DNA from 2 places in the Mesorhizobium sp. PUT5 genome. Region 2 is predicted to be linked to the other one. Evidence: riboswitches for the same ligand, from Rfam matches in the RefSeq annotation. Region 2 holds a riboswitch; the other holds the start of a gene.

Region 1 (14,948 bases), 770 kb from region 2:
CCGATCTGGAGCGGATCGGCGATCTCGGCAAGAACGTGGCCAAACGTGCGGTTGCCGTGGCCGACGCCGGCCAGCCGACCGCCCTGTTCCGGGGCATCGAGGCGCTGGCCACGCTGGCGCTGACGCAACTCAAGGAAGTGCTGGACGTCTACGCCTCGCGCTCGGTCGAGCACATCGGCTTCGTGCGCGACCGCGACGAGCAGATCGACGCCATGTACACTTCGCTGTTCCGCGAGCTTCTGACCTATATGATGGAAGATCCCCGCAACATCACGCCCTGCACGCATCTGCTGTTCTGCGCCAAGAACATCGAGCGCATAGGCGACCACGCCACCAACATCGTCGAGGCGATCTATTACATGATTACCGGCGAGCAGATGCCCGCCGACCGGCCGAAGGAAGACAAGACCGACCGCGTGGTGATCGGTCCCGACCTGTCGAAATGACGGATTTCGGGATGCGGGCTCCCTGAGGAGGGCGCATGGCGGACGATCTGCTGCGCGCGACCGTCCGCTATTCGCGGCTGGATCAGCGCACGCGGCGCCGCTCGGAAGCCGGCTGGAAGGCGATGCGGGAATGATAGGTGCAATAGGGGCCGGTTTCCGCCGCGTCGTTGCCGCAGAAGTGAAAGTCCTCGGCCAGCGGGTCCCCGTTCGGCCATTTGCACGTGCGCTCGGTCAGTTCCGTCAGTTGCAGGCGGCGCGAGATCGGCACCACCACATTCTCGACCGGGCGGATGAACTGGCGCGCCACCGGTTCGGCCTCGAACTGCGCCTGCAGGGCAGTAGCCCCGATCGAGACGGTGGTGTGGCGTTGCGCGGCCACCCGCGCCACCGTCTTGCCGGCGGTTGCCGCCTGCGTCACGACCTTCTTCTGTCGCGCGGGAGCGGCCGTCGCACGCCCGCGGCTGGACAGCTTCAGCCTGTGTACCTTGCCGATAACCGCGTTGCGGCTGACGCCCCCAAGCTGTGCGGCGATCTGGCTTGCGCTCAGACCCTCCGACCACAGTTTCCTCAGGAGTTCGACGCGTTCGTCAGTCCAGTTCATGAGACTGCGCTCCTTTGAACCGTACGGCGTTCGGAATCCATTCCCGTTCCGGCTCGCGCCGGGCAGGCACCACATATACCGAGGTGATTAGATCCGCCGCACGAAATCTAGCTATTTCAAGCCCACAAATACCTTATGCGTTGACTCGGTGACAAGAGTCCCGGCGGCAACACGATTCGGTTTTTTCAGTTTTCCCCAACTTGCCGACCGTACCCGGAAGATGCTTCCGTCAGGGAAGGATGCCGGCGGTTGTCATGCGCTCGACGTTTTCGTTGACTTCGCATCCGAAAACCACGATAAGCCACCAAAAGCCGCCGTTTCGGCGGCTTTTTGATTTTTCCGGTTCCGGAGACGCATATAATGAGCGGTTCGGCGCTTTACGAGACCTTCGCCCGCATCCCCCTGGCCTTCGATCACGGGGAGGGTGCTTGGCTCGTCACTGACACGGGCGAGCGATATCTCGACTTTGCCGCAGGCATCGCCGTCAATTCGCTCGGCCATGGCCATCCCCATCTGGTGGCGGCGCTGGCCGAGCAGGCCGGCAAGCTCTGGCACGTCTCCAACCTCTACGAAATTCCCGGCCAGCGGCGCCTGGGCGAGCGGCTGGCGGCGGCGACCTTCGCCGACAAGGTCTTCTTCACCAATTCGGGCGCCGAGGCGTTGGAATGCGCCATCAAGACTGCCCGGCGCTACCAGTATGTCAACGGTCATCCGGAGCGCTATCGCATCGTCACTTTCGAAGGCGCCTTTCACGGGCGCACGCTGGCCACCATCGCTGCCGGCGGCCAGCAGAAATATCTGGAAGGGTTCGGTCCCAAGGTCGAGGGCTTCGACCAGGTTCCCTTCGGCGACGTGGACGCCGCCGAAAGGGCGATCACGCCCGAAACCGCCGCCATTCTGGTGGAGCCCGTGCAGGGCGAGGGCGGCATCCGCCCCCTGTCGGTGCAGGCCCTGAAGCGGCTCAGGCAACTGTGCGACAAGCATGGCCTGCTTCTCATCCTCGACGAGGTGCAGTGCGGGGTGGGACGCACCGGCCGGCTGTTCGCGTATGAATGGGCGGGCGTCAGCCCGGACCTGATGGCGATCGCCAAGGGCATTGGCGGGGGCTTCCCCATGGGCGCCTGCCTAGCCACCGATGCGGCTGCCGAGGGCATGACCGCCGGCGTGCACGGCACCACCTTCGGCGGCAACCCTCTGGCCATGGCGGTGGGCAACGCCGTGCTCGACGTGGTCCTGGAGGAAGGCTTCCTCGACGAGGTCGGGCGCAAGGCGCTGCTCTTCAAGCAGGGGCTGGCGGCGATCGCCGACGAATTCCCGCAGGTGATCGAGGAAATCCGCGGCGCCGGCCTCATGCTCGGGCTGAAATGCGCCATGCCCAACGCCAAGGTCAACCAGGCGCTGCGCGACCAGCACTTGCTGGCCGTGCCCGCCGGCGAAAACGTCATCCGCCTGCTGCCGCCGCTCAATGTCGCCGACGAGGACATCGGCGAGGCGCTGAGGCGCATCCGCGCCGCTGCCCAGGGGTTGGCGGACGCGGTCGCGGCAGCGGCGAAGTAGCGGAACTGCATGATGCGTCACTTCACAGACCTCTCCGCGCTTTCCGAGACCGAGCTTCGCGCCATGCTGGACGACGCAGCCGCCCGCAAGGCGCGGCTGAAGGCCGGTGACCGCTCCCGGCCGCTCGACGGCAAGGTGCTGGCGATGATCTTCGACAAGCCGTCCACCCGTACGCGCGTGTCGTTCGACGTCGGCATGCGCCAGCTCGGCGGCGAGACCATCATGCTGACCGGCACCGAGATGCAGCTCGGCCGCTCCGAGACCATCGCCGACACGGCCAAGGTGCTGTCGCGCTATGTCGATGCCATCATGATCCGCACGACCTCGCATGACCGTCTGCTGGAACTGACCGAGAACGCTTCCGTGCCGGTCATCAACGGCCTGACCGACGACACCCATCCTTGCCAGATCATGGCCGACATCCTCACTTTCGAGGAACACCGCGGCCCCGTGGCCGGCAAGACTTTCGCCTGGACCGGCGACGGCAACAACGTGTTGCATTCGCTGCTGGAGGCTTCCGCCCGTTTCCGCTTCAACGTCAACGTGGCCGTGCCCGAGGGCAGCGAGCCGGTGCAGAAGTTCGTCGACTGGTCGAAGGCCAATGGCGGCAAGCTCTTCTTCACCCGTTCGGCCGAGGAGGCCGTTGCCGGCGCCGACTGCGTGGTCACCGACTGCTGGGTGTCGATGGGCCAGGAGCATCGCGCGCGCGGCCACAATGTCTTCCTGCCCTATCAGGTCAACGCGGCGCTCATGGCCAAGGCCAGGCCCGATGCGCTGTTCATGCACTGTCTGCCTGCCCATCGCGGCGAGGAGGTGACCGACGAGATCATCGACGGGCCCCATTCGGTGGTGTTCGACGAGGCCGAGAACCGGCTGCATGCCCAGAAGGCGGTTCTGGCCTGGTGCCTGGGCGCGTGACATTCGCTTGAAGCGGGCAGGGGTGATGCCTATCTCCGGCGCGTCACCCGAAAAACCGACCCATGGCGGCCGCCGCTTGAAGCGGCCAGGCCGGCCGGAGACCTGTCATGCTGGAAGCACTTCGATTGACTGAACGCGAACCCAAGCTCGGCGAATTCGGCCATGCCGGCGACGATCACGTCGTGCCCTTCGAGGTCGGCCCGCTCGACGTGCGCGGCCGCGCCGTGCAACTCGGCCCGATGCTCGACGCCATCCTGTCGCGCCACGACTATCCCGAGCCGGTGGCACGCCTTCTGGCGCAGGCTTGCGTGTTGACGGTGCTGCTCGGCACGTCGCTCAAGTTCCAGGGCAAGTTCATACTGCAGACCCGCACCGACGGCCCGGTGGACATGCTGGTGGCCGATTTCACCACCCCGCATGCGCTGCGCGCCTATGCGCGCTTCGACCCCGAGCGTCTCGCTGCGCTGACGGCGACCGGCGACACTCCGGCCGAGGCCTTGCTGGGCACGGGCGTGCTGGCGCTGACCATCGACCAGGGCGAGCACATGCAGCGATACCAGGGTATCGTCCAGCTCGACGGCATCTCGCTGGAGGAGGCCGCGCGGGTCTATTTCCGCCAGTCGGAGCAGATTCCCACGGACCTGCGCCTCGGCGTGGCCAAGCTGGTCATGCCCGGCGGGCGCGAACAGTGGCGCGCCGGCGGACTTCTGGCGCAATTCCTGCCCGAGGCGCCCGAGCGCATGCGCTTGCCCGATCTTCCCGGCGGCGACGGCGATCCGGCCGAAACCGCGCAGGAGCCGGACGACAACGCATGGCAGGAATTGCTGGCGCTGCTGGCCACGGTCGAGCCGGTGGAACTCATCGACCCCCTGGTGGGCGCCGAGCGGCTGCTCTACCGCCTGTTCCACGAGCATGGCGTGCGTGTCTTCGGCGGCGTGGAGGTTGCCGACCGGTGCTCCTGCTCGCGCGGCAAGATCCACGGTATCCTGTCAGGCTTCACGTCGCAGGAAATCAAGGAGAGCACCGAGGACGGCGCGATCAAGGTCGCCTGTGAATTCTGTTCGACCGAATACGCGTTCGACCCGGCCGAGTTCGCCACCGGCTAGGGTCAAGGACCTGTTAATTTGGCTGGAATGGCGTTCGAGATGGCAAGAGATGCGAGGAAAAGTCCGAAGAGCGGGGTGGTTCCCCCGGTCGAGGACTTTGACGCGGCAGATCGACGCCAGCTCGATCGTCCTTCGGATCGGGCGGATTTGCACGGGCTGCTTTGTCGCAAGGCCTTGAAAGGCTCAAGCCTTCCTGCGGCCCTGCTTCGCGCATCCGCACAAATCCGCTCCGACCATCCCAGCCAAATTAACAGGTCCTGACCCTAATTCCTGCGCCCGGTCTCCGAAGCGGAGGCCGGGTGGCTCCGCTCCGGCCCTCAGTTCACCGTCCGCTTCGTTCCCGGCAGATCGAGGGAAAAGGCGGGAATGGCTACGTCGAACAGTTCTCCCCCGGCATTGCGCATGGTGTAGAACCCCACCATGAAGCCCGATGGGGTCGAAAGCGGGCAGCCCGAAGTATATTGATAGCTGTCGCCCGGATCGAGACCCGGCTGTTCGCCCACCACGCCCGCGCCGCGCACTTCCTCGACCCTGCCGGCGCCGTCGGTGATTTGCCAATAGCGCGACAGAAGCTGCACGAACTGTTGCGAATGGTTCTCGATCGTCACCCGGTAGGCCCAGACATATTGGGATGTCTCGGGGTTCGATCGCTCCTCCAGATAGAACGGCTCGACCTCGACATCGATGTTGCGCGTGGTTGCGCGATACATTCCACGGCCTCCTGATCCGACGCAAGCATCGGCCCGCTGCGCGCCGAGGTCAACGATGAACCCGCTCCTCAGCACTGGGCCTTCGCCAGCGCCTGCTCGATGTCGGCAAGCAGGTCGTCGGCATCTTCCAGGCCGAGCGAGAGCCGGAGCGTGCCGGGCCCGATGCCGAGCTCGGCGCGGGCTTCGTCGCTCAGGTTCTTGTGGGTCGTGGTCGCCGGATGCGTGATCAGGCTCTTGGCGTCGCCCAGATTGTTGGAGATCTTGACGATGTCGAGCGCGTTCTGGAACGCGAAGGCGGCCTGCTTGCCGCCTTTCACATCCAGGCAGATCAGCGTCGAGCCGCCCGACATCTGCTTTCTGACGATGTCCGCCTGCGGATGATCGGGGCGGCCGGGATAGATCACGCGGCCGATCCGGGGATGGGCGGCGAAGAAGTCGGCGACGCGGACGGCCGAGGCCGTCTGCTGCGCCACGCGCAGCGGCAGCGTTTCCAGCCCCTTGAGCAGAACCCAGGCGTTGAAGGGCGACATGGAGGGGCCGGTATGGCGGAAATAGTCGTGCAGGTTCTCGTCGATCCACTCCTTGTCGGAGAGCACGATGCCGCCGAGGCAGCGGCCCTGGCCGTCGATATGCTTGGTGGCGGAATAGACCACGACATGCGCGCCAAGCTGCAACGGTTTCTGCTGCAACGGCGTGGCGAAGACGTTGTCCACCACCAGCCGCGCGCCGATCGAGTTGGCGAGCGAGGCGACCGCGCCGATGTCGACCACCTCCAGCGTGGGATTGGTCGGGCTTTCGAGAAAGAACAGCTTCGTGTTCGGCCCCACGGCAGCTTCCCAGTTGGCGATGTCGCGTCCGTCCACCAGCGTCGCCTCGATCCCGTAGCGCGGCGCCAGGGTCTCCACGATCCAGCGGCAGGAGCCGAACAGGGCACGGGCCGCCACGATGTGGTCGCCCGCCTTCAGGCCGCACAGAACGGCAGCCGCCACGGCCGCCATGCCGGAGGCGGTGGCGCGGGCGTCTTCCGCCCCCTCCAGCGCGCACATGCGCTTTTCGAACATGTCAACGGTGGGGTTGGCGTAGCGGGAATAGATGAAGCCGGGCTCCTCGCCCTTGAAGCGTGCCTCGGCGCGCTCGGCCGTATCGTAGATGTAGCCTTGCGTCAGGAACATCGCCTCCGACATCTCGCCGAAGCCGGAGCGCAATGTCCCGGCGTGGACAAGCTGGGTGGCGGGTTTCCATCTGCGGGTGTCGTGCGTCATGGTTGTGTTCCAACAACGAAAAAAACCGGCCGCGAAAGCCGCAACCGGTCCACACGGCCCCAAGGGCCCGACGGTCCTTTAGCGACTTGTTTAACGTGGCTGCAAGCCGACCGGCCAAATCACCACGGGATAACGCCTCCTTTAGACCCGTGTCCCGCTTGCGTCAATCGGCGGCTGGGCTAAGACAATCTTTTCCGGCCATGCCGGCCTTCGGAGCGACCCTTGCGGCAGACAGGCATTCTTCCCGACCAGGATATTGCTGGGCTGTTCCAGTCAGGCGCGCTTGCCGCGCCGCGTGCCCTGGACGCCGACCAGATCCAGCCGGCCAGCCTCGACCTGCGCCTCGGCGAGCGCGCCTTTCGCGTGCGCGCTTCCTTCCTGCCCGGCCCGGACCACGCGGTTGCCGCCAAGCTCGACCGGCTGAAGCTGCACGAGATCGATCTTTCGCGCGGCGCCGTCCTGGAGACGGGTTGCGTCTACATCGTGCCCCTGATGGAGAGCCTGGCCCTGCCGGCGCATGTCTCCGCCTCGGCCAATCCGAAAAGTTCCACCGGGCGGCTGGACATCTTCACCCGCGTCATGACCGACCATGGCCAGGAGTTCGACAAGATCGCGCCTGGCTACCATGGGCCGCTCTATCTGGAGGTCAGCCCGCGCACTTTTCCAATCGTCGTGCGTGCGGGCTCGCGCCTGTCGCAGGTCCGCTTCCGCACCGGCAATGCGGTTCTGTCGGAAGACGAATTGCGCGCGCTCCATGCGGCCGAGATGCTGGTGGCGACCGACCCGCCCAACATTTCCGGCGGGGGCATTGCGCTGTCCATCGACCTGGCCGGCGACAAGGACGGGCTGGTGGGCTATCGCGGCAAGCATCACACCGGGCTGGTGGATGTCGACAAGCGCGCCGCCCAGGACGTGGCCGACTTCTGGGAGCCGCTCTACAGAAGCGGCGCCGGCGAACTGGTGCTCGATCCTGACGAGTTCTACATCCTCGTCAGCCGCGAGGCCGTTCATGTGCCGCCGCTCTATGCAGCCGAAATGACGCCCTTCGATCCGCTGGTGGGCGAGTTCCGCGTCCACTATGCCGGCTTCTTCGATCCCGGCTTCGGCCATTCCAGCGCCGGTGGTGCGGGCAGCCGCGCGGTGCTGGAGGTGCGCAGCCACGAGGTGCCCTTCATCCTCGACCATGGCCAGATCGTCGGCCGGCTGGTCTATGAGCATATGCTCAAGCGCCCCAGGGCGCTCTACGGCACGGATCTGGGCTCCAACTACCAGGCGCAGGGGCTGAAGCTGTCCAAGCATTTCCGTCCGCCGGGCCGCTAGGCAATCATCGCGCCGCTGCGGCGGCGCCGTTGCTCGCGGCATGCCGCGTTCCTGCCCAGATTCATTGCCACACGCCCGGAGATGGTCGTGATCCCTTCAAAGCTGCTCGTGCCGGCTTTCGCCGCGTTGCTGATGACTTGCGCCGCCGCGCCTGCCAGGGATGCCGCGACGCTCAGGATCGCCACGGAAGGCGCGTTCCCGCCATTCTCCGACATCACTGCCGGCGGCGAGGTGCAGGGCTTCGACGTCGACATCGCCAATGCGCTGTGCGGGCATATGAAGATGGCGTGCGAGATCGTCACGCAAGACTGGGATGGGCTGATCCCAGGGCTCCAGGCCGGAAAATACGACGCCATCGTCGCCTCCATGACCATCACCGCCGAACGCCGCAAGCAGGTCGCTTTCACGCACAAATATTACTCCACGCCGCTGGCCCTCGTGGCGCGCAAGGACAGCGGCCTTGCCGGAACCGAGCCGGCGGCCATGGCGGGAAGGGCGCTCGGCGCCCAGGCCGCGAGCGTTCATGCCGACTACGCCCAGAGCGTCTACGGCAGGGCCGGCGCCGACGTGAAACTCTATCCGAGCGTGGACGAGGCGCTGATCGACCTGGTCAACGGCCGGCTGGACGCCGCCATCTCCGACAGGTTCGCGCTGGTGGACTGGATGAGCAAGAGCGGGCGCGACTGCTGCGAGATCGTCGGCACGCTCAAGGATTCCGAGAGCCAGGCGGGCATCGCCGTGCGGCTGGAGGACACGGCGCTGCGCGACCGGCTCGGTGCTGCGCTCGATGCTATCCTGGCTGATGGCACCTACAAGAAGATCCAGGGCAAATATTTCGACTTCGACATCTATTGAGGAAGGCCTGCCGGTCTCTTTTCACAGCCCGGCTTCGTCCCGCTCACAGCGCCTTCACCTGCACCTTCGCGGGTTTGCCGATCTCCAGCGGGTTGCGCAGCGGCAGGCCGAAATCGGGCGCCTCGATCTCGAACACGTCGCCGGCCTCGGCCTTGATGCCGTCGGCGAAGGAGAGAGTGGCCGTGCCGAACATGTGCACGTGCACGTCCCCCGGCTGGCGGAATAGCGCATATTTGAAATGGTGATGTTCCAGGTTGGCGATCGAGTGGGACATGTTCGTCTCGCCGGAGAGGAACGGCTTTTCCCATAGCGGAGCGCCGGCACGCAGGATGCGCGAGGTGCCGTGGATGTCTGCCGGCAGGTCGCCGAGCAGGATTTCCGGCCCGAAGGAGGCGTTGCGCAGCTTGGAATGGGCGAGCCAGAGATAGTTCACGCGCTCGGTGACATGGTCGGAGAACTCGTTGGAGAGGGTGAAGCCGATGCGGAAGGGCTGGCGGTCGTCGCCGATCACATAGATGCCGGCGATCTCCGGCTCCTCGCCGGCGTCGGCGGCGAAAGCGGGCGAGACCAGCGGCGCGCCCGGCGCCACCGCCATGGTGCCGTTGCCCTTGTAGAACCATTCCGGCTGCACGCCGACATGGCCCCGGGCCGGCTTGCCGTCCTCGAGCCCCATGCGGAACATCTTCATGGAATCGGTGAGCTGCTCCTCTCCTTCGGCGTCGAGCTTCTTGTGCATGGAATCGCGCGTGGCGGCCGAGCCCAGATGGGTGAGCCCCGTGCCGGTGAGGTGCAGATGTGCCGGATCGGGATGATTGATCGGCGAAAGCAGCCGGCCCTTGCGATAGGCCGCCTCCAGGTCGACCGTCTCGCCATAGCCCTTGCGCTCGATCAGCGCCGCAAGGCTCCCGCCGGTGCGGGCGGCTTCGGTGGCCAGCGAATAGACGCTGCGCGCGCCGTTGACGATGCGCGCCTTCCCGCTGCCGTTGCGGGCGACCACGCGGATGGTGTCGCCGTCGTCCAGGATCTGCGAGATCAGCATGGGAGCAATCCTTTCCGTGCCGTTTCAGGCTGGCGGACATCGGGCAAAACCCTTACCAGCGCCGCGCGGTGCCTCCGCGCGACGGGCCGGTGTCCTCCAGATCGAAGTTCCTTCCGGGCGCGCCGGTGGGCCGCGCCTCAGCTCTTGTTCTTGTTGTAGACGTCGAAGACCACCGCACCGAGCAGCACCAGGCCCTTGATGACCTGCTGCCAGTCGATGTTGACGCCCATGATCGACATGCCGTTGTTCATCACGCCCATGATGAAGGCGCCTATCACCGCGCCCGCCACCTGTCCTGCGCCGCCGGCCATGGAGGCGCCGCCGATGAACACGGCCGCGATCACGTCCAGCTCGAAGCCGAGGCCCGCCTTGGGCGTGGCCGTGTTCAGCCGGGCGGCGAAGATCAGCCCGGCCAGCGCGGAAAGCACGCCCATGATGATGAATACCGTGAAGGTCAGCCGCTCGGTCTTGATGCCCGACAGCGCCGCCGCCTTGACGTTGCCGCCCATGGCGTAGATGCGGCGGCCCATTGTCGTGCGCTTGGTGATGAAGACGAACAGGGCGATCAGCACGCCCATGACGATCAGCACGTTGGGCAGGCCCTTGTAGGAGGCCATCATGTAGATGAGGAACAGCACGATCGCCGAGATCACCACGTTCTTGACCACGAACAGCGCGAAAGGTTCCGCCTCGTAGCCGTGGCTCTCGCGGCCGCGGCGGCTGCGGAGGTTGAAGTAGAGCATGCTGGCCACGATGAGCAGCCCGATGGCCAGCGTGGTGGCGTGCATGGGCGCGCCGAACAGCGTCACCGGGCCGAGCGGGTCGGGGATGAAGCCGGCCGAAAGGAGCTGGAACTCGCGCGGGAACGGCCCCACCGACATGCCGCCCAGCAGCCACAGCGCCAGCCCCTTGAACACCAGCATGCCCGCCAGCGTCACGATGAAGGACGGGATCTTCATATAGGCGATCCAGTAGCCCTGGGAGGCGCCGATGACGCCGCCGGCGATCAGGCACAGCAGCGCGGCCAGGAACGGGTTCATGTGGTACTGGACCATCAGAACGGCGGCGATGGCGCCGATGAAGCCCGATACCGAGCCGACCGAAAGATCGATATGGCCGGCCACGATGACCAGCAGCATGCCCAGTGCCATGATGATGATGTAGCTGTTCTGCAGCACGATGTTGGTCAGGTTCACCGGCTTGAACAGCACGCCGCCGGTGAAATACTGGAAGAACAGCATGATCAGGATCAGCGCGATCACCAGCCCGTAGTCGCGGATGTTTTCCTTCAGCACGGCCCTGGCTGAGGCCCGCGCGTTGCGCTCGGCGTTGGAAAGGGTTTCGGTGCTCATGACGCTGCTTTCTCCCCGGTGCCGACGATGGCGCGCATGATCTTCTCCTGCGAGGCTTCGCTGCCGGCCATCTCACCCACGATCCTGCCCTCGTTCATGACATAGATGCGGTCGCAGATGCCCAGAAGCTCGGGCATTTCGGACGAGATGACGAGGATGCCCTTGCCCTCCTCGGCCAGCTTGTTGATGATCGTGTAGATTTCATACTTGGCGCCCACGTCGATGCCGCGCGTCGGCTCGTCCAGAATAAGCATGTCCGGGTTGGCGAAGAGCCATTTCGACAGCACCACCTTCTGCTGGTTGCCGCCCGAAAGGTTGCCGGTGATCTGGTAGACGCTGGAGGAGCGGATGTTGGTCTTCCGGCGGTAGTCGTTGGCGACGTTCAGTTCGCGCATGTCGTCCAGCACGCCGGCGGAGGAGACGGCGCGCAGATTGGCGGCGGTGATGTTGTGCTTGATGTGATCGATCAGGTTGAGGCCGAAGGTCTTGCGGTCTTCGGTGGCGTAGGCGATGCCGTGCGCCACGGCCCGGTCGACGCTGGACGTGTCGATCTTCTTGCCGTGGAGGAAGACATCGCCGCTGATGCCCTGGCCGTAGCTCCTGCCGAACACGCTCATGGCGAATTCGGTGCGCCCGGCGCCCATCAGCCCGGCGATGCCCACCACCTCGCCCTTGCGCACGGCGATGTCGATGCCCTTCACCACCTGCCGGTCGGCATGTTGCGGATGGTGCACCACCCAGTTCTTCACCTCGAATATGGTCTCGCCGATGTTGGGCGAGCGCGGCGGGAAGCGGTCGTCCAGCGGCCGCCCCACCATGGAGGTGATGATGCGGGCCTCGTCGGTCGCATGCGCATCGAGGGTCTCGATGGTGCGGCCGTCGCGCAGGATGGTGATGCGGTCGGCCACCTTGGCCACCTCGTTGAGCTTGTGCGAGATGAGGATGGAAGAGATGCCCCTCTGCTTGAAATCGACCAGCAGGGAAAGCAGCGCGTCGCTGTCCTTCTCGCTCAAGGAGGCGGTCGGCTCGTCGAGGATGAGCAGCTTCACCTCCTTCGACAGCGCCTTGGCGATCTCCACGAGCTGCTGCTTGCCGACGCCGATATTGGTGATGAGCGTGTCCGGGTCTTCCTTGAGGCCCACGCGCTGGAGCAGCTTGGCGGCGCGGCTGCGCGCCAGGTTCCAGTCGATGATCCCCCACTTCGCCTGCTCGTTGCCGAGGAAGATGTTCTCGGCGATGGAAAGCAGCGGCACCAGCGCCAGTTCCTGGTGGATGATGACGATGCCGACGCGCTCGCTGTCGTGGATGCCGGAAAAGCGGCACTCCTGCCCCATGAAGCGGATGTCGCCCGAATAGGTGCCGTGGGGATAGACGCCTGAAAGCACCTTCATCAGCGTCGACTTGCCGGCGCCGTTCTCACCGACCACGGCATGGATCTCGCTCTCGCGGATGTCCAGGTTGACGTCCTGCAGGGCCTTGACGCCTGGAAAGGTCTTGGTGATGCCGCGCATCTCCAGAATGGTCTTTTCCATCGTGGAATCCGGTTGGCGTGGGCGGCGGCGTCTGCGACCGGCCGCGGGCCCTCATGCTACATTAAGTGGACGGCGATGAAAGCTCCCGCGCCCGATCGCGGAGATCGGGCGCGGGCGGCCCGCAGCCTTACTGCAGGTCTTCCTTCTTGATGTAGCCGGAATCGACCACCAGCTTCTCGTAGTTCGACTTGTCGACCTCGTAGGGGGTCAGCAACTGCGAGGGCACCACCTTGACGCCGTTCTCGTAGGTCTTGGTGTCGTTGACCTTGGGCTCCTTGCCGGAAAGCACGTCGTCCACCAGTTCCGCCGTCACCTTGGCCAGCTCGCGCGTGTCCTTGTAGACCGTCGAATACTGCTCGCCGGCGATGATCGCCTTCACCGAGGGCACCTCGGCGTCCTGGCCCGAGACGATCGGCCAGGGCTGGTCTTCCGTGCCGTAGCCGACGCCGCGCAGCGAGGAGATGATGCCGCGCGAAAGCCCGTCATAGGGCGAGAGCACCGCGTCCACCCGGCTGCCGTCGGAGTAGTTGGCCGAAAGCAGGTTGTCCATGCGCGCCTGCGCCACCGCGCCGTCCCAGCGCAGCGTGCCCACCTTGTCCATGCCCGTCTGGCCGGACTTGACCACGAAGTCGCCCTTGTCGATCAGCGGCTGCAGCACGCTCATGGCGCCGTCGTAGAAGAAGAAGGCGTTGTTGTCGTCGGGCGACCCGCCGAACAGCTCGATGTTGAACGGTCCCTTCTTCTCCGGATAGCCGAGCCCCTTCAGCAGCGAATTGGCCTGCAGGACGCCCACCTGGAAGTTGTCGAAAGTGGTGTAGTAGTCGACATTCGGGCTCTGGCGGATGAGCCGGTCGTAGGCAACCACCTTGACGCCCTTGTCGGCCGCCTTCTGCAGCACGTCGCTCAGCGTGGTGCCGTCGATCGAGGCGATGATGAGGGCCTTCGGCTCCTTCGTCACCATGTTCTCGATCTGCGCGAGCTGGTTCGGAATGTCGTCTTCGGCATATTGCAGGTCGGTCTTGTAGCCCTTCTCCTCCAGGGCCTTGACCAGCTCGTTGCCGTCGCTGATCCAGCGCAGCGAGGACTTGGTCGGCATGGCGATGCCGATGGTGCCCTTGTCCTGGGCGTTCGCCGAATAGGTCATGGCAGCGAGGCCGACCGACAATGCGGCGACTAACGTCTTCAACATCTTCACTTTTTCTCTCCCTGGTTGACGGTCCGGCCCGCAAGACCCCGCCGGTGGCAGATTGCGCCGCCTGTTCCGCACGGTTTTGAGACGCCTCCCGATCTGCCCTGAGGCTCCGCCTCCGATCGATGCGATCTTGCGGCCGGCACCTGTCTCCCCCAGGGTCGGCGAAAGGTGTGGCGCTTTCGTATAACTGTCAAATGCGATTTGTGGTGGTTGCTATACCAAATCCGGTATAGTTGTTCCGGTAACGGGGAGGGGGCCATGACGGCGATGCGTGACAGGGGCGGCGCACCGAAGGTGGAGCCGGGCGTGGCGGCCGGCGACGGCTCGCCGCTGCAGCGCAGCGGCCTCAGCCTGCGGCACATGCGCATGATCGTGGCGCTGGACGACCACGGCCGCGTCAGCGCCGCCGCCCAGGTCATGAACATCTCCCAGCCGGCGGCCTCGCGCATGATCGCCGAGATGGAGGTGGTGCTGGGTGCCCAGCTATGCGAGCGGCTGCCGCGCGGTATTGCGCTCACGCCCTACGGCAAGGCGCTGGCAAGGCGCGCGCGATCGATCCTGCTGGAGATGCGCGAAGCCGACCGGGAAATCGCGGAGTTGAAGGCGGGCCGGGGCGGTTCGGTGTTCCTCGGCGCGGTCACCGCGCCGGCGATCGAGCTTGCCGTTCCGGCGATCCGCGAGATCAGACGGCTTCATCCGCGCATCGAAATCACCATGCAGGTGGAGACCTCCAACGTGCTGGCGCGCGAGTTGATCGCCTCGCGCCACGACTTCATCATCGCCCGCGTGCCGGACGACCTCAACCCGCGCCTGTTCGACAGCCGCGTCATCGGCGTGGAGAAAGCATGCCTGATCGTGCGCCGCGGCCATAGGCTGGCCGGCGGCCGCCCGGTGCGGCTGGAGGAGACGGCCGGCTACGACTGGGTGTTCCAGTCGGGCGGTTCGCCGCTGCGCCAGGCCATGGAGGCGAACTTCCTCAACCGCGACATCCCGCTGCCCGAGCGCATCCTCAACACCTCGTCGCTGCTTCTGACGCTGGTGATGGTGGCGCAGTCCGA
Region 2 (14,948 bases):
CCGCGAGCCCCCGCCCAGGCGGTAGCCGGAGCGCAGCGCGCTCATCCACGCGCCCGAGCGCTTAGAAGGCCGCGCGAAATAATCGGCCAGGAACAGGCCGCGCTCGGAGCCGTCGGCATTCTTCACCACGAAGGCGCGCACGTCCGGATGCCAGGCGGCAATGCCCTTCTTCTCCTCCAGCGTGATGCCGAACAGGCGCGTGGCCACGTCGAAGCAGGCCTCGATGACGCGGTCGAGCTGGAGATAGGGCTTCAGTTCGGCCTCGTCGAAGGCGAATTTTTCGGCGCGCAGCTTCTCCTGGTAGAAGCGCCAGTCCCAGGCGGCGAACTTGTCGTTGCTGCCGGCCCGCGCCGCCAGTTGCTCCAGCTCGGCCTGGTCGGCGGACGCCTTTTCCAGCGCCTTCGCCCAGACGGGATCGAGCAGGCCGTGCACCGCCTCCGGCGTCTTGGCCATGGTGTCGTCCAGCTTCAGCGCGGCATAGGAGCCGTAGCCCAGCAACCCGGCCTTTTCCGCGCGCAGCTTCAGCAGGTCGCGCACCACGGCGCCGTTGTCGTGGGCGCCGCCGTTCTGGCCGCGCATGGTGAAGGCGCGGAAAGCCGTCTCGCGCAGGTCGCGCCGCTCCGAAAAGGTGGCGAAGGGCTCGTAGATGGAGCGCGACAGCGTCACCGCATAGCGACCCTTCTGGCCGCGCATCTCGGCCGCCTCGGCCATTGCGCTCTTCAGGAAATCCGGCAGGCCGGCAAGATCGGCCGCATCCAGGAACAGCGCCCATTCCGCTTCGTCGGCCAGCACGTTCTGGCCGAATTTCGTGCCCAGCGACGAAAGTTCCTCGTTGATGGCGGCGAGCCGCTCCTTGCCCGCCGCGTCCAGCTTCGCGCCGGAGCGGACGAAACGCTTCCAGGTCCTTTCCAGCACGCGCAGCGTCTCGGGGTCGAGCCCGAGCGCGTCGCGCCGCCGGTAGAGGTCGTCGATGCGGGAAAACAGCTTCTCGTTCATCGAGATCGCGGAGAAATGGCGGGACATCTTCGGCGACACCTCGCGCTCCATCGCCTGGATCGCCTCGTTGGTGTGGGCGCCGGCCCGGCACCAGAAGATGGAGGAGACCCGGTCCAGCGCATCGCCCGAAAGCTCCAGCGCGGCCAGGGTGTTTTCGATCGTCGGCGCCGCCGCATCGTCCGCGATCGCGGCGATCTCGCGCTCATGCGCCTCGAGCGCGGCATCGAAGACCGGTCCGAAATCGCCGTCGCCGATGCGGGTGAAGTCGGGCAGGCCGAGCCGCCCGGTCCAGGCGGTGAGCGGATGGGCGGGGAGGTCGACGGGCTTGGACGAGGACATTGGGGGACTTTCGCTTCGGCTGTGAGGGGCAAACCACCCCGATGTAGGGCAGCGGCCGCGCCGGCGCAAACGGCGCGCCGCCCGCGCGAAGCGAAAAAACCGCCCGGCCGGAAATCGGCGGGCGGTTTCGATGTCGGGCCGGAACCCTTTCGGTCCGGCGAAGGTCCTACTTGGTGGCGAAGGTCCTACTTGGTGTAGAGCGGCTCCGGCGGCGGCTCGTAGGCCACGGCCTGCGCCGGCGTGCAGTCGGAATTGCCGAACTGGTAGCGCAGGCCGGCGCGCACCTCGTGGTTGTTGAAGCCCTTGTCGAAGCCCGGCCCGCCGCCATTGGTGTATTCGAACATGCGCCCGCCCTTGATGTGGCTGAAGCGGTAGCCGAGGTCCAGCTTGGCGCGGTCGGTCAGGCAATAGGAGGCGCCCGCCATCAGCGCGTAGGCGAAGCGCCAGCCCTTGGCGCCGTCATGTTCGAAGCTGCCGTCGCCGTCGTCGTTGACCAGCTTGTCCCACTTGACATGCGCCCCGCCGATGCCGGCGCCGACATAAGGCGTGATGCCGTGCCAGGTGCCGAGATCCGCATAGGCGTTGGCCAGCAGCAGGAAGGCGGAGAAGTTGGACGCGTCGTTGGACGTGCACGGCTCGCCCGAACCGCAGGTGCCGGTGGTGTGGCCCTCGAATTTCGACTTGAACCAGTAGTCGCCCGTCACGTCGGTGCGGAAGTGCCGGGTGACCTGATAGCCGACGCCGGCGCCGAGCGAGAAGGCGCCGCGCAGCTTGCCCGAACTGAAGCTGTTGCTGCCGGGCGGCGGGCCGTAGGTGATGTAGTCGGCCCCGCGCCAGTTGGACTTGTGGTAATCGACGTCGCCGCGGATGTACCAGCCGCCGAACTCGGCTTCTTGATAGACCGGCGCGGCCGGAGCCATTTCGACCGGCGGCTCGTACATATCGGCCGCCAGCGCCGGGAACGCGAGCCCCGCGACCATGCCGGCAAGTGCCACGTTCCTTGCAAGACTGAGCATGCTTCTACCCCTGGTTTGCGGGGCCGGCCTCCACGCGCGGGCGCCGGATTTCACCCGTTTTCGGGGTGGATAATGAATTGCAAAGGTTAAAGGGCGTTTAACCCTGCCGGTTAACCAAGAACCGGCAGGGTTTTATCTTTCGGATCGAGCCCAGTACCGGGCGGGACCGGCCTCAACGCGGCTTTTGCGGATGCTCCACCGCCTGGCGGCCGAAGTCGGGCGCGTCGATGTCCTGGCCGGCCTCGATGATCGAGCGGCGCACCGCGCGCGTGCGGGTGAACAGGTCGAACAGCTTGTCGCCGTCGCCCCAGCGGATCGCCCGCTGCAGCGAGGCGAGGTCTTCCGAGAAGCGCGCCAGCATCTCCAGGATCGCGTCCTTGTTGTGCAGGCAGACATCGCGCCACATGGTGGGGTCGGACGCCGCCAGGCGCGTGAAGTCGCGAAAACCGGAGGCCGAGTATTTGATGACCTCGGACTTGGTCACCGTCTGCAGGTCGTCGGCCGTGCCGACGATGTTGTAGGCGATGATGTGCGGCAGGTGGGAGACGATCGCCAGCGTCATGTCGTGGTGGGCCGGGTCCATCGTGTCGATATTGGCGCCGCAGCGCCGCCAGAATTCGGCGAGCCGCTCCAGCGCCGCCGGGTCGGTTTCCTCCAGCGGGGTGAAGATGCACCAGCGGTTCTCGAACAGCTCCGCGAAGCCGGAATCGGGTCCGGACTTCTCGGTGCCGGCCAGGGGATGGCCGGGGATGAAGTGCACGCCCTGCGGCACGTGCGGCGACATCTGCGCGATCACCGACGCCTTGGTGGAGCCGACATCGGTGAGGATGGCGCCCGTCTTCAGCGCTGGCGCGATCTCCCTGGCCACCTCGCCCGAGGCGCCCACCGGCACCGAGACGACGACGAGGTCGGCGTCCTTGACGGCTTCCTTCAGATCGGTCGTGTAGCTGTCGCCCAGGCCCAGCTCCTCGGCGCGCTTCAGCGTGGAGGCGCTGCGCGTGGCGATGGCGACATGGCGGGCAAGGGTTTCGCGGCGGATGACGCGCGCCAGCGACGAGCCGATCAGGCCGATGCCGATCAGCGCGATTTTCTCAAACATGGGTTCGGACATTTCTTCAGCTTTTCAGGAATTCGGTGAGTGCGGCGACCACGCCGCGATTGGCTTCTTCGGTTCCGACCGTCATCCGCAGCGCGTTGGGAAAACCGTAGCCTGCAACGCGCCGCAGGATATACCCCCGCGCGGTGAGATAGTCGTCGGCCGCAGACGCCGAATGCCTGCCGTCGTCCGGAAAGTGAATGAGGATGAAATTGCAGACGCTGGGCGTGACCCTGAGGCCGAGCGCGGCGAGCTCCTCGGTCAGCCAGGGCAGCCAGGTGTCGTTGTGGGCGAGGCTCGCCTCGACATGGGCGCGGTCGCGCATCGCCGCCACGCCGGCCTCGATTGCGGTCGCCGTGACGTTGAAGGGGTCGCGCACGCGCTCCAGCGCTTCCACCACATGGGCAGGCGCATAGCACCAGCCGATGCGTGCGCCGCCGAGGCCGTGCACCTTGGAGAAGGTGCGGGTCATCACCACGTTCTGGTTCGCCGCGACCAGTTCGACGCCGGCCTCGTAGTCGTTGCGGCGCACGAATTCGGCATAGGCCGCGTCCAGCACCAGGAGCACGTTCCTCGGCAGGCCGGCATGCAGGCGCCGCACCTCCTCGAAGGGGATGTAGGTGCCGGTCGGGTTGTTCGGATTGGCGAGGAAGACCAGCTTCGTGCGCGCGGTGACGGCGGCCAGGATGGCGTCGACATCGACGCGCTCGTCCCGCTCTTTGGCCACGACGGGCGTCGCGCCCGCCGCCTTCGTGTAGATCGGATAGGCGAGGAAGCCGTGCTCGGTGTGGATGGCCTCGTCGCCCGGCTCCAGATAGATGCGCGACAGCAGCGCCAGCGCCTCGTCCGAGCCGTTGAAGCAGACGATGTTGGCCGCGTTCAGCCCGTGCGCGTCGGCGATCGCCTGCCGCAGGCGCATGGCCGTGCCGTCCGGATAGAGCGCAAGCGTCGCGGCCGCCTCGCGCGCGGCCTCGACCGCCTTGGGCGAGGGGCCGAGCGGGTTCTCGTTGGACGACAGCTTGTGGAGCCGGACGCCGGCGGGCGCCGCGCTCTTGCCGGGCACATAGGCCTCGATATCCATGATGCCCGCGCGCGGGCGAGGACGTGCCTGGTCTGTCGTGTTTTCCATGTCGAAGGGTCCGTCGAGAAGCTTGGAGCCTGGAGCCGCTGGGGAAATACAGGCCACGGGCGGCGATGTCGAGGGGCGAGGGCGTCCGGGCGCGGCGTTTGCGACTTTCCATTGACGCCGCCACCCGGCAGGCATAGATACGGACCTGTTCGTGGTGATTTGCCGGTCGGCTTGCAGCCACGTAAAAGAAGTCGCTAAAAAGGCCGATTGAGATGAGCCCGTTGGGACCGGCCGCGATTTCGCCGCCGGTCTTTTTGTTTTTGGAGCTTGTACCATGCCGATCAAGATCCCCGATCAACTCCCCGCCCATGAAGTGCTGGTGCGCGAGGGCGTGTCCGTGATGGACGAGCGGACGGCGCGGCGGCAGGACATCCGTCCGCTGCAGATCGGGCTCCTCAACCTCATGCCGAACAAGATTCGCACCGAAACCCAGTTCGCGCGGCTGATCGGCGCCACGCCGCTGCAGGTCGAGCTGACGCTGGTGCGCATCGGCAACCACAAGGCCAAGAACACGCCGGAAGAGCATCTCATCACCTTCTACCAGACATGGGAGGAGGTGAAGGATCGCAGGTTCGACGGCTTCATCGTCACCGGGGCGCCCATCGAACTGCTGCCGTATGAGGAGGTGACCTACTGGGAGGAGCTGACGCGCATCCTCGACTGGACGGCCACCAACGTCCACTCCTCGTTCTACATCTGCTGGGGAGCGATGGCGGCCGCCCGGCATTTCCACCAGGTCCCGAAATACACGCTGGACAAGAAGGCCTTCGGCGTGTTCCGCCACCGCAACAATGCGCCCGCCTCGCCCTATCTCGCCGGCTTTTCCGACGATTTCGCCATTCCCGTCTCGCGCTGGACGGAGGTGCGCAAAGCCGACATTCCCGGCGACGCCGGCCTCGACCTGCTCATGGAATCGGACGTGACCGGCCCCTGCCTGCTGGCCGAAGCGACCGGCAACCGGCTCTATATGTTCAACCACATCGAATATGATTCCACCTCGCTCAAGGAGGAATACGACCGCGACGTGGCCGCCGGAACGGCGATCGAGGTGCCGCACGGCTATTATCCCGACGACGATCCGTCGCGAAAGCCGCTGAACCGCTGGCGCTCGCACGCCCATCTGCTCTTCGGCAACTGGATCAACCAGGTCTACCAGACCACGCCCTACGATCTGGAAGAGGTCGGCAGGGACCTCCGGCTGGCTTCGTAGAGCATGGTCCCGAAAGGTTGCGGACTTTTCGGGCAAGACCACGCTCCGGAAAAACCGGGCCGGCTGCGCGGGCGGCGGATCAGGCCCGGCGTTGCGCCCGCGGCGGCGGCTCGATGGCGCCGGCGCGGATGCGCGGCGGCCTGAGCGCCTTGCCGGGCGTGCCCTTCTCGATGCACAGGGCGCGCGGGAAGAACTCGTAATTGTGCTGGCCGCGCCCGATATTGACGACCGCCGCCTCGGGCAGGTGCTTGCCCAACAGCGCCAGCACGCGCTTGGCGGTGGCGCCGTCGAACGTGTCCAGCGCCTCGTCGATGACCACCCAGCGCGGCTTGGCAAGCACCACGGCGGCGAAGGCCAGCAGGCGCTGCTCGTCATCGCTCAGTTCGTGCTCCCAGCGCGCGTTGCGGTCGAGCGAGGAGGAAAGATGGTCCAGCCCGACCTCTGCAAGCACGCCCTTCAGCACGTCGTCGTCCGGCTTCCTGCCGTCGCCGTCGGGGTCGCCCAGCACCTCGCGCAGGGTGCCCGGCGCGAAATAGGGCGTGCGCGGCACGAAGACGGGCGCCGTGCCGGCAGGCAGGCCGATGCGCCCGCTGCCCCAGGGCCACAGGCCGGCGACGGCGCGGAAGAACAGGGTCTTGCCCGTGCCGGGATCGCCGGTGATCAGCACGTGCTCGCCTGGCGCGATGGCGGCATGCGGCTCGGACAGCGTGGTGCACCCCGCCGGCGAGACGATCTCCAGCGCGTCGAAGGTCATGCGCCCGTCGGCGTTCTCGACGAAGGCGATGCGCTGCTCCTGGCCGTGCAGCCTGTCGGCCTCGTCCAGCGCCAGGCGGAAATCGGCGACCCGCATCAGCGTGGCGCGCCAGTCGGCGATCGAGCCGATATTGTCGATGAACCAGCGCAGCGACGTGTGCACCTGGTTGAAGGCGCCGACCGCCATCATCAGCCCGCCGAAGGAGATGTCGCCGGCGAAATAGACCGGGGACGCGACCAGGATGGGCGCCACGACGGTGATCCAGCCATAGGTGTCGGTCACCCAGGCCAGGTTGATCTGGGCGGTATAGATGCGCAGCATCGCCGAAAGCAGCGAGCCGAGGTCGGCTTCCAGCCGGCGCCTTTCGCCCGTCTCGCCGCGGGCGAGGGCGATGGCGTCGACATGCTCGTTGACCCGCACCATGGAAAAGCGCAGCTCCGCCTCGCGCGCGTAGCGTTCGCTGTTGAGCCCGATCAGCGGCCGCCCCACCAGCCAGCTCAGCCAGGAGGCGGTGCCGGCATAGAGGATCGCCGCCCACACCATGTAGCCGGGAATGGCGATCGAATGGCCGCCGACATGGAACACGAAGCCCGAGGAGAGCTGCCACAGCACCCCGACGAAGGACACCAGCAGGATGAAGGATTGCAGCAGGCCGACGCCGAGGTCGGTGCACAGGTCCGACAGGTGTGCCGCGTCCTGCTGCATGCGCTGGTCGGGGTTGACCCCGATGGCGCCCGCATGCGCCACCCGGAAGGCACGGCCCGGCTGCATCCACTGGTCGATCAGGTCGAGCGTCAGCGCCTCGCGCAGGCGCAGCCGGAAGCGCTGGTTCAGCCATTGCTGGCCGATGTTGAGGGCCAGCAGCCCGCCGGCGATGCCAGAAAAGACCACGAGCTGGTGCAGGAATTCCGGCAGGTCGCGCCGCTGCAGCGCGTCGTAGAAGGGCTGGTTCCAGCGGTTGAGCATGAGCTGGCCCGCCGCCGTGGCCACCACGACGGCGCAGATGCCGGCCGTAAGCCACAAAAGCACCCGGCGCAGCGGCGAGCCCGCCAGCGCCTCGCGCATGGTGGCAAGCTGGTCGCGAAGGCTGCTGGCCTGGATCTCGGCGGCAGCGGGTGGCTCGTTCATCGCCCTTGCGTCTCCGGCTCCGCGCGCGTGGTGCGGCGCAGCCCGGCCGCGCCCTGCGGCGCCAGCACCGGCACGAAGACGCGGCGCGAGGCACGCTGCACGGCCGGTATGCCCTGGTAGAGCCGCTTCTGCGCCTCCACCGCCACGACGCCCGAGAAGATCGGCCACAGGCGCCGGCCCGCACGCTCCAGCACGGAGTGGAAGCGCATGAGCAGGCGGCTGTCGGTGGGCGGAAAATGCAGCGCGTCGGACCAGGCGGCCGGCGTGAAGTTGGCCTCGCGCAGCAGTTCGGCGAGCTGCGCGCGCGAATAGGGCCGCCCGGTGCCGAAGGGCGTGTTCTCGAAACGGGCCCACACGCCGCGCCGGTTCGGCACCACGACGATGACGCGGCCGGCCGGCGACAGCACCCGCCAGATCTCGTTCAGCGTCTCGCGCGGGTTTTCGGCATGCTCGAGCGAATGCACCAGGAGGATGCGGTCGATGGAGGAATCGACGAGAGGCAGTTCCTCGTCGAAGACCAGGGCCGTCGCCGCAGGTCCGGTCGCCGGCCACACCACCGCGCCCTGCGTGGCCGGCATGAAGGCGAAGACCCGCTCCGCGTCGGCCCCGAACCGTTCCAGCCAGGGCAGTGTGTAGCCCAGCCCCACCAGCCGCTCGTTGGGCACGCTGGCCCAGATCGACGACAGCGCCATGGCGATCGAACGCTCCGCCAGCTTGCCGAGCGGGCTGGCATAGAAGGATCGAAGATCGACGATGTCCGAATGCATGCGCGGACGCTAGCTGCGATGGGGAGCGGAATCAACAAAGGCGGGGGCGACGGGATCGCAATGCTCAAGCAGGCGCCCGGCGCGGCGCGCAAAAGCAAAGGGCGCGGCTTTCGCCGCACCCTTTGCTGCTGGAACTCCTGCGGCACCCACCGGGACCGGCGGGCGCGCAGGGAAAGGGATAGATTATTTCATCGTCGGCATGGCGAATTCGGCGCCTTCCTTGACGCCGGACGGCCAGCGCGAGGTGACCGTCTTGGTCTTGGTGTAGAAGCGCACGGCGTCGGGCCCGTACTGGTTGAGGTCGCCGAAGCCGGATTTCTTCCAGCCGCCGAAGGTGTAGTAGGAGACCGGCACCGGGATCGGCACATTGATGCCGACCATGCCGACATTGACGCGGGCGGCGAATTCGCGCGCGGCGTCGCCGTCGCGGGTGAAGATGGCCACGCCATTGCCGTATTCGTGGTCGGAAGGCAGGCGCACCGCCTCCTCGAAGTCATGCGCGCGCACCACCGACAGCACCGGGCCGAAGATTTCCTCCTTGTAGATGCGCATGTCCGGCGTCACCTCGTCGAACAGGCAGCCGCCCATGTAGAAACCGTTCTCATAGCCCTGCATCTTGAAGCCGCGGCCGTCGACGACGAGCTTGGCGCCCTCTTCGATGCCGAGGTCGACATAGCCGCGCACGCGCTCCAGCGCCTGTTTCGTCACCAGCGGGCCGAAATCGGCGGAGGGATCGGTCGAGGGGCCGATCTTCAGGCTCTCCACGCGCGGGATCAGCTTTTCCACCAGAGCGTCGGCGGTCGCCTTGCCGACCGGAACGGCGACCGAGACCGCCATGCAGCGCTCGCCCGCCGCGCCGTAGCCGGCGCCGATCAGCGCGTCCACGGCCTGGTCCATGTCGGCGTCGGGCATGATGATCATGTGGTTCTTGGCGCCGCCGAAGCACTGCACGCGCTTGCCGTTGGCACAGCCGCGCGCATAGATGTACTGGGCGATCGAGGACGAGCCGACGAAGCCGACGGCCGAGATGTCGTGATGGTCGAGGATGGCGTCGACCACCTCCTTGTCGCCGTTGACGACGTTGAGGATGCCGGCCGGCAGCCCGGCCTCGATCATCAGTTCGGCGAGCTTCATCGGCACGCCCGGGTCGCGCTCGGAGGGTTTCAGGATGAAGGCGTTGCCGCAGGCGATGGCCGGGGCGAACTTCCACATCGGGATCATGGCGGGAAAGTTGAACGGCGTGATGCCGGCCACCACGCCGAGCGGCTGGCGGATCGAGTAGAGGTCGATGCCGGGGCCGGCGCCCTCGGTGTACTCGCCCTTCATCAGATGCGGCACGCCCAGCATGAATTCCACGACCTCGACGCCGCGCTGGATGTCGCCTTTGGCGTCGGGAATGGTCTTGCCGTGCTCGCGGGCGAGCAGCTCGGCCAGCGCGTCGTTGTCGCGCGCCACCAGTTCGAGGAACTTCATCAGCACGCGGGCGCGGCGCTGCGGGTTGGTGGCGGCCCATTCCGGCTGGGCCGCCTTGGCGTTGGCCACGGCCGCGTCGAGATCGGCCTTGGAGCCCAGCGCCACCTTGGCGCGCACGCTGCCGTCGAGCGGCTGGAAGACGTCGGCGTCGCGTCCCGAGGTGCTCTTGACGTGCTTGCCGCCGATGAAATGACCGTATTCGACCATGGTCTGCTCCCTTGATAATCCGATGCCGCATTGTCCGCCTTCGCCGACCGGAAGGCAACGCGAGCGTGAACGCAACCGTTGTGCATGAAATAGAGTCCATGTTGCTGGCGATGTGTTTTTCTGCATAGATGGCGGCGATGCGGGGCTGACGAGGACTTGCCCATGAACTGGGACGACGTGCGCATCTTTCTGGCGGTCGCCCGCGCCGGCCAGATCCTGGGCGCGGCGCGGCGGCTGGAGCTGAACCACGCCACGGTTTCGCGCCGCGTCGCCGCCCTGGAGGAGGCGATGCGGACCAAGCTGTTCCGGCGGCTGACCACCGGCAGCGAGCTGACGGCGGCGGGCGAGCGCTTCCTGGAGATCGCCGAGCGCATGGAGGCCGACATGATCGCCGCCCGCGCTGCCGTGTCGGGCGAGGGCGACGAGGTGTCTGGCACGGTCCGCATCGGCGCGCCGGACGGCTTCGGCGTGGCCTTCCTGGCCAAGCGCCTGGGCGCGCTGACGGCGCAGCACCGGGAGCTGACCATCCAGCTCGTGCCGGTTCCGCGCTCATTCTCCCTGTCGCGGCGCGAGGCCGACATCGCCATCACCGTGGACCGGCCGACGGAGGGCCGCCTGGTGGCCGGCAAGCTGGTGGACTACACGCTCGGCCTGTTCGCCTCGCGCGCCTATGCCGAGGCGCGCGGCCTGCCGCAAACGCCGGCGGAGCTTTGCGCCCACACGCTGATCGGCTACGTGCCCGACCTGATCGTCAGCCCCTCGCTGGACTATGCCGCCGAGTTCAGTCCCGGCTGGCGCTCCAGCTTCGCCATCTCTTCCGCCCTCGGCCAGGCGGAGGCGGTGCGGGCCGGCGCCGGCATCGGCATCCTGCACACCTTCGTCGGCCGCGCCATGCCGGAACTGGTGCCGGTGGACATCGTGGCGCCCATCCGCAGGGCCTACTGGCTGGTCTATCATGAATCGGTGCGGCCGCTGCGCCGCGTCCAGGCGGTGGCGAACTTCATCACCCGCGCCGTCGAGCGCGAGCGGGCGCTGTTTCTCTGACGAAGGGATGAGGTCGCCGGCGCGACGATCATGTGGCGTTGGCGGCCATGAGCGCTATAGTCGGGCGAAGGTCCGGCACCGTGCCGGCCCAACCGCCGAAGGGAGATCGTCATGAATCGCCATGCCACCGCCGTCTGGAAAGGCTCGCTGACCGAGGGAAGCGGCACGCTCGACACGCAGAGCGGCGCGTTTTCCAAGCAGCCCTATTCCTTCAAGGGCCGTTTCCAGGACGAGAGCGGCAAGTCCGGCACCAATCCGGAGGAGTTGATCGCGGCCGCCCATGCCGGATGCTTCGCCATGCAGCTTTCGCACTTCCTGGCCGAGAACGGCACGCCCGCGGCCGAATTGAACGCCGAGGCTGTCGTCACCTACGGGCCGGCGGCCGGCGGCGGTTTCGAGATCACCGAAAGCGCGCTGAAGCTCACCGGCAAGGTGCCGGGCATCGATCAGGCCAAGTTCAAGGAACTGGCCGAGCAGGCCAAGGCCGGCTGCCCGGTGTCGAAGGCGCTCGGCGCCATCAAGGTGTCGCTGGACGCCAGGCTGGCATAGGCCGGCGAAAGCATGACGGCGGAAAGCGCGTGGCGATTTTTCGAAGGGATCGTGCCCCCACAGGCGAACGGAGCAGGATGACGGTTCACGAAGTCGCCCTGCTCTATGCCGGCGCCGCTTCCGCCTCCGGCTTGTGCCGTTCGGCCCATGCCTCCAGCCAATCGCGGCTCTGCATCTCCATCAGCCGCGAGACGGTGCGGTCGAACTCGAACGCCTCGGTGCCGCGTCCGCCGGCATAGAGCGTGGCGGGCGGCGCGGCGGCGCTGACCACCAGCCGCGCGTGGTGGTCGTAGAGCGTGTCGATCAGCAGGATGAAGCGCTTGACCTCGTTGCGGTGGGCCTCGCCCAGCACCGGCACGTGGTCGATGAAGACGGTGGAGAAGCGGCCGGCGATCGCCAGGAAGTCGCGCGCGCCGAGCGGCTTTACGCACAGGTCCGAAAACGAGAAGCGCGCCGCATCGCCCGCGGCGCGCGGCACCGCAACCTGCCGGCCCTTGACCGTGATCGTCGCCGCGGCTTCCGGCCTGCCCCTGGTGACTGCCGCCCAGGCCGCATCGAGCGCCCGGTCGGCGGTGGCGTCGGCGGGCGTGACATAGACCGGCGTGCCGTTCAGCCTGTCGAGCCGGTAGTCGCGCTCGGCATCGAGCGTGACCACATCGGCATGGCGCTCCAATATGCCGATGAAGGGCAGGAAGAGCTGGCGGTTGAGCCCGTCGCGGTAAAGGTCTTGCGGCGCCACGTTGGAGGTGGCCACCAGCACCACGCCGGCGTCGAACAGTGCCGAGAACAGCCGCGACAGGATCATGGCGTCGGCGATGTCGGTGACGGTGAATTCGTCGAAGCACAGCACCCAGGCCTGCTCGGCCAGCGCGCGCGCCACCGGCGGGATCGGGTCGTCCTCCTTGACCGTGCCCTCCTTGCGCGCCTGCCGGTGCTTCTGGATGCGGTCCTGCACCTCGGCCATGAAATCGTTGAAGTGGACGCGGCGCTTGGCGCGCGCCGGGACCAGCTCGAAGAACAGGTCCATCAGCATGGTCTTGCCGCGGCCGACGCTGCCATGGATGTAGAGGCCCTTCACCGGCGCGCGGGTCTCGCGCCTGCGGGCCAGCAGCCAGCCCAGCGCGCTCGACTTGCGCGCCAGCCGCTTGGCGGAGATCTCGTCGATCAGCCGGTCGAGGCGGTCGGCGATGCGCTCCTGCGCCGGGTCGCGTTCGATCGCGCCGCTGTCCACCAGATGGTCGTAACGCTGGCGGACGCTGACACGGGTCTGGAGGCCGTCGCGCAGATGCATGATGATGGTGCGGCTACCTGGCTGCTCAGCGCGTCAGCGCGATCGGCTGGCCATTGGAGGTCTGGCCGTCGAACCTGCCCTCGCCCGAGGAATAGAGCCGGGCCAGCGTGCCGCCGTCCTGATCGTAGAGGGTGAGCTGCTTGCCCGCCACGTTCCACGACTTCACGCCGTCGATCGGCGCGGGGCAGCGCAGCGGCCCGGCGCGGAAGCCCTGGCCGAACTTGGTCTGCGGCGTCGCCACCTTGCAGCTCTGGCCCGAGACGTTGACGTTCCACACGCCGGCGACGCTTGCGGCGGTGAGGTCGGCCGCGCCGGCCGGAGCGCTGCCGTCCGGCGGCAGCGACGCGACCTGCGAGTTCTGCGGCGCGGCGGGGAAGGCGGAGGAATCGGCCGTGCCGGGGGCGGCAGGCGGCGGAAGCTGGCTCGACGAGATGGTGCCCGAAGGCGCCGCCGGCAGCGGCTCCGGCCGGGCGGAGTCCATGTTGGAGAAGCGCGTGCTGGAACAGCCGCTTGCCAGCAGGGCAGCCAGGGATACGGCCGCCAGGCCGGCTCTCGAAAACGTCATTGCAACCTCCGCGGGCCCGCAACGGGCGCCGTACCACAAACGCGTTTCCCCACCAAATCGGCGAAGACGGCAGAATTTCAACCGGATATGGTTAAAATAGGGTTTTCGGACGGGAATGTTGTATTTTTGCCGCTGCCGGTATCCCGCCGGGTGCTTGGCGCCTGCTTCCGTCCCGCCTATCCTGAGGCCGCCGCAGCCCGGAGACCGACGTGCCCGCCAGGAAGAAAGCCGCCAACCGCTATTATGACGGCCCTGCAAGCGATCATTTCGACGGCAGGCTTTTCTTCAATCCCCAGGGCCTCTCGCCCGCTCGCCTCGTCGACCTGCTGAAGTGGAAACTGGCCAACCGCCGGCCGAAATGGCCGCCGGCCGCGCCGAGCCCGTTCCCGCAGGCAAGGCCCGATCCGCGCGTCGACGGCAGCGGGCTGCGGCTGACCATGGTCGGCCACTCCTCGCTTCTGGTGCAGATGGCGGGGCTCAACATCCTCACCGATCCGGTCTGGTCGCCGCGCGTCTCGCCTCTGGCCTTTGCCGGGCCCAGGCGGGTCAACGCCCCCGGCATCGCATTCGCCGACCTGCCGCCGATCGATCTCGTTCTGCTCAGCCACAACCACTACGATCATCTCGATCTCGCCACGCTCGCGCTCCTGAAGAAGCAGCACGACCCGCTGGTGGTGACGCCGCTCGGCAACGACGCGGTCATCCATGCCGCCGTGCCGGACATGCGCGTGTCGGCGCACGACTGGGGCGGCCGCAAGAAGGTGGGCACGCAAGCGGTCGTCCATGTCGAGCCCGCGCATCACTGGTCGGCGCGCGGCGCGCGCGACCGCTGCATGGCGCTGTGGGGCAGCTTCGTGGTGGAGACGGCGGCCGGCAAGCTCTATTTCGGCGGCGACACCGGCTTCCACGGCGGCCTCCACTACCGGCTGCTGGCCGCCAGGCACGGCGGCTTCCGCCTGGCCATCCTGCCCATCGGCGCCTATGAGCCGCGCTGGTTCATGGAGCCGCACCACCAGAACCCGGAAGAAGCGGTGGCGGGCATGGCGCTGTGCCGGGCGGCCTTCGCCGCCGGCTGCCACTGGGGCACGTTCCGCCTCACCGACGAGCCGCTGGAGGAGCCCGCGCTGCGGCTCGGCCAGGCGCTGCGCGCCGCCGGCATCGCGGCCGGGCGGTTCCGTGCGCTTCGCCCGGGCGAGGTCTGGGACGTGCCGGAAGCGGCGGCCGGCCGGGACGGCGCGGAACCGCAGCCCGGCGGCAGGCGTTTACCGGGTCCCAGCCCCGCCACCCCGAGGGAGCCTTCATGATCAAGTGGATCGTCATTCTCCTGATCGTCGCCGCCGCGGCGAGCCTGCTCGGCATGCCGGCGCTCGCAGGAGCCGCCGCC

What was found. Region 2 has a riboswitch for S-adenosylmethionine ahead of metA (homoserine O-acetyltransferase MetA). Riboswitches for the same ligand answer to the same signal wherever they lie in the genome.
Region 1: linked by a shared signal. The riboswitch ahead of ACTDI4_RS05620 (O-succinylhomoserine sulfhydrylase) and the one ahead of metA (homoserine O-acetyltransferase MetA) in region 2 are both predicted to bind S-adenosylmethionine.

The regions. Positions count from the first base shown of each region.
Region 1 is NZ_JBQOSO010000003.1:848,983-863,930, forward strand. It holds gene phoU (phosphate signaling complex protein PhoU) at 1-446, shown strand, start outside; gene ACTDI4_RS05595 (GcrA family cell cycle regulator) at 529-1,047, opposite strand; gene ACTDI4_RS05600 (aspartate aminotransferase family protein) at 1,408-2,604, shown strand; gene argF (ornithine carbamoyltransferase) at 2,614-3,522, shown strand; gene ACTDI4_RS05610 (Hsp33 family molecular chaperone) at 3,630-4,628, shown strand; gene apaG (Co2+/Mg2+ efflux protein ApaG) at 4,946-5,338, opposite strand; gene ACTDI4_RS05620 (O-succinylhomoserine sulfhydrylase) at 5,407-6,600, opposite strand; SAM riboswitch at 6,659-6,736, opposite strand; gene ACTDI4_RS05625 (2'-deoxycytidine 5'-triphosphate deaminase) at 6,823-7,920, shown strand; gene ACTDI4_RS05630 (transporter substrate-binding domain-containing protein) at 8,002-8,775, shown strand; gene araD1 (AraD1 family protein) at 8,819-9,814, opposite strand; gene mmsB (multiple monosaccharide ABC transporter permease) at 9,952-11,166, opposite strand; gene mmsA (multiple monosaccharide ABC transporter ATP-binding protein) at 11,163-12,698, opposite strand; gene chvE (multiple monosaccharide ABC transporter substrate-binding protein) at 12,826-13,887, opposite strand; gene ACTDI4_RS05655 (LysR family transcriptional regulator) at 14,158-14,948, shown strand, end outside.
Region 2 is NZ_JBQOSO010000003.1:77,868-92,815, forward strand. It holds gene ACTDI4_RS02020 (M3 family metallopeptidase) at 1-1,335, opposite strand, end outside; gene ACTDI4_RS02025 (outer membrane protein) at 1,521-2,351, opposite strand; gene ACTDI4_RS02030 (prephenate/arogenate dehydrogenase family protein) at 2,524-3,462, opposite strand; gene hisC (histidinol-phosphate transaminase) at 3,467-4,576, opposite strand; SAM riboswitch at 4,718-4,795, shown strand; gene metA (homoserine O-acetyltransferase MetA) at 4,851-5,786, shown strand; gene ACTDI4_RS02045 (ABC transporter ATP-binding protein/permease) at 5,866-7,668, opposite strand; gene ACTDI4_RS02050 (class I SAM-dependent methyltransferase) at 7,665-8,435, opposite strand; gene ACTDI4_RS02055 (CoA-acylating methylmalonate-semialdehyde dehydrogenase) at 8,619-10,115, opposite strand; gene ACTDI4_RS02060 (LysR family transcriptional regulator) at 10,278-11,159, shown strand; gene ACTDI4_RS02065 (OsmC family protein) at 11,271-11,708, shown strand; gene zapE (cell division protein ZapE) at 11,812-12,999, opposite strand; gene ACTDI4_RS02075 (protease inhibitor Inh/omp19 family protein) at 13,025-13,564, opposite strand; gene ACTDI4_RS02080 (MBL fold metallo-hydrolase) at 13,774-14,868, shown strand; gene ACTDI4_RS02085 (DUF1328 domain-containing protein) at 14,865-14,948, shown strand, end outside.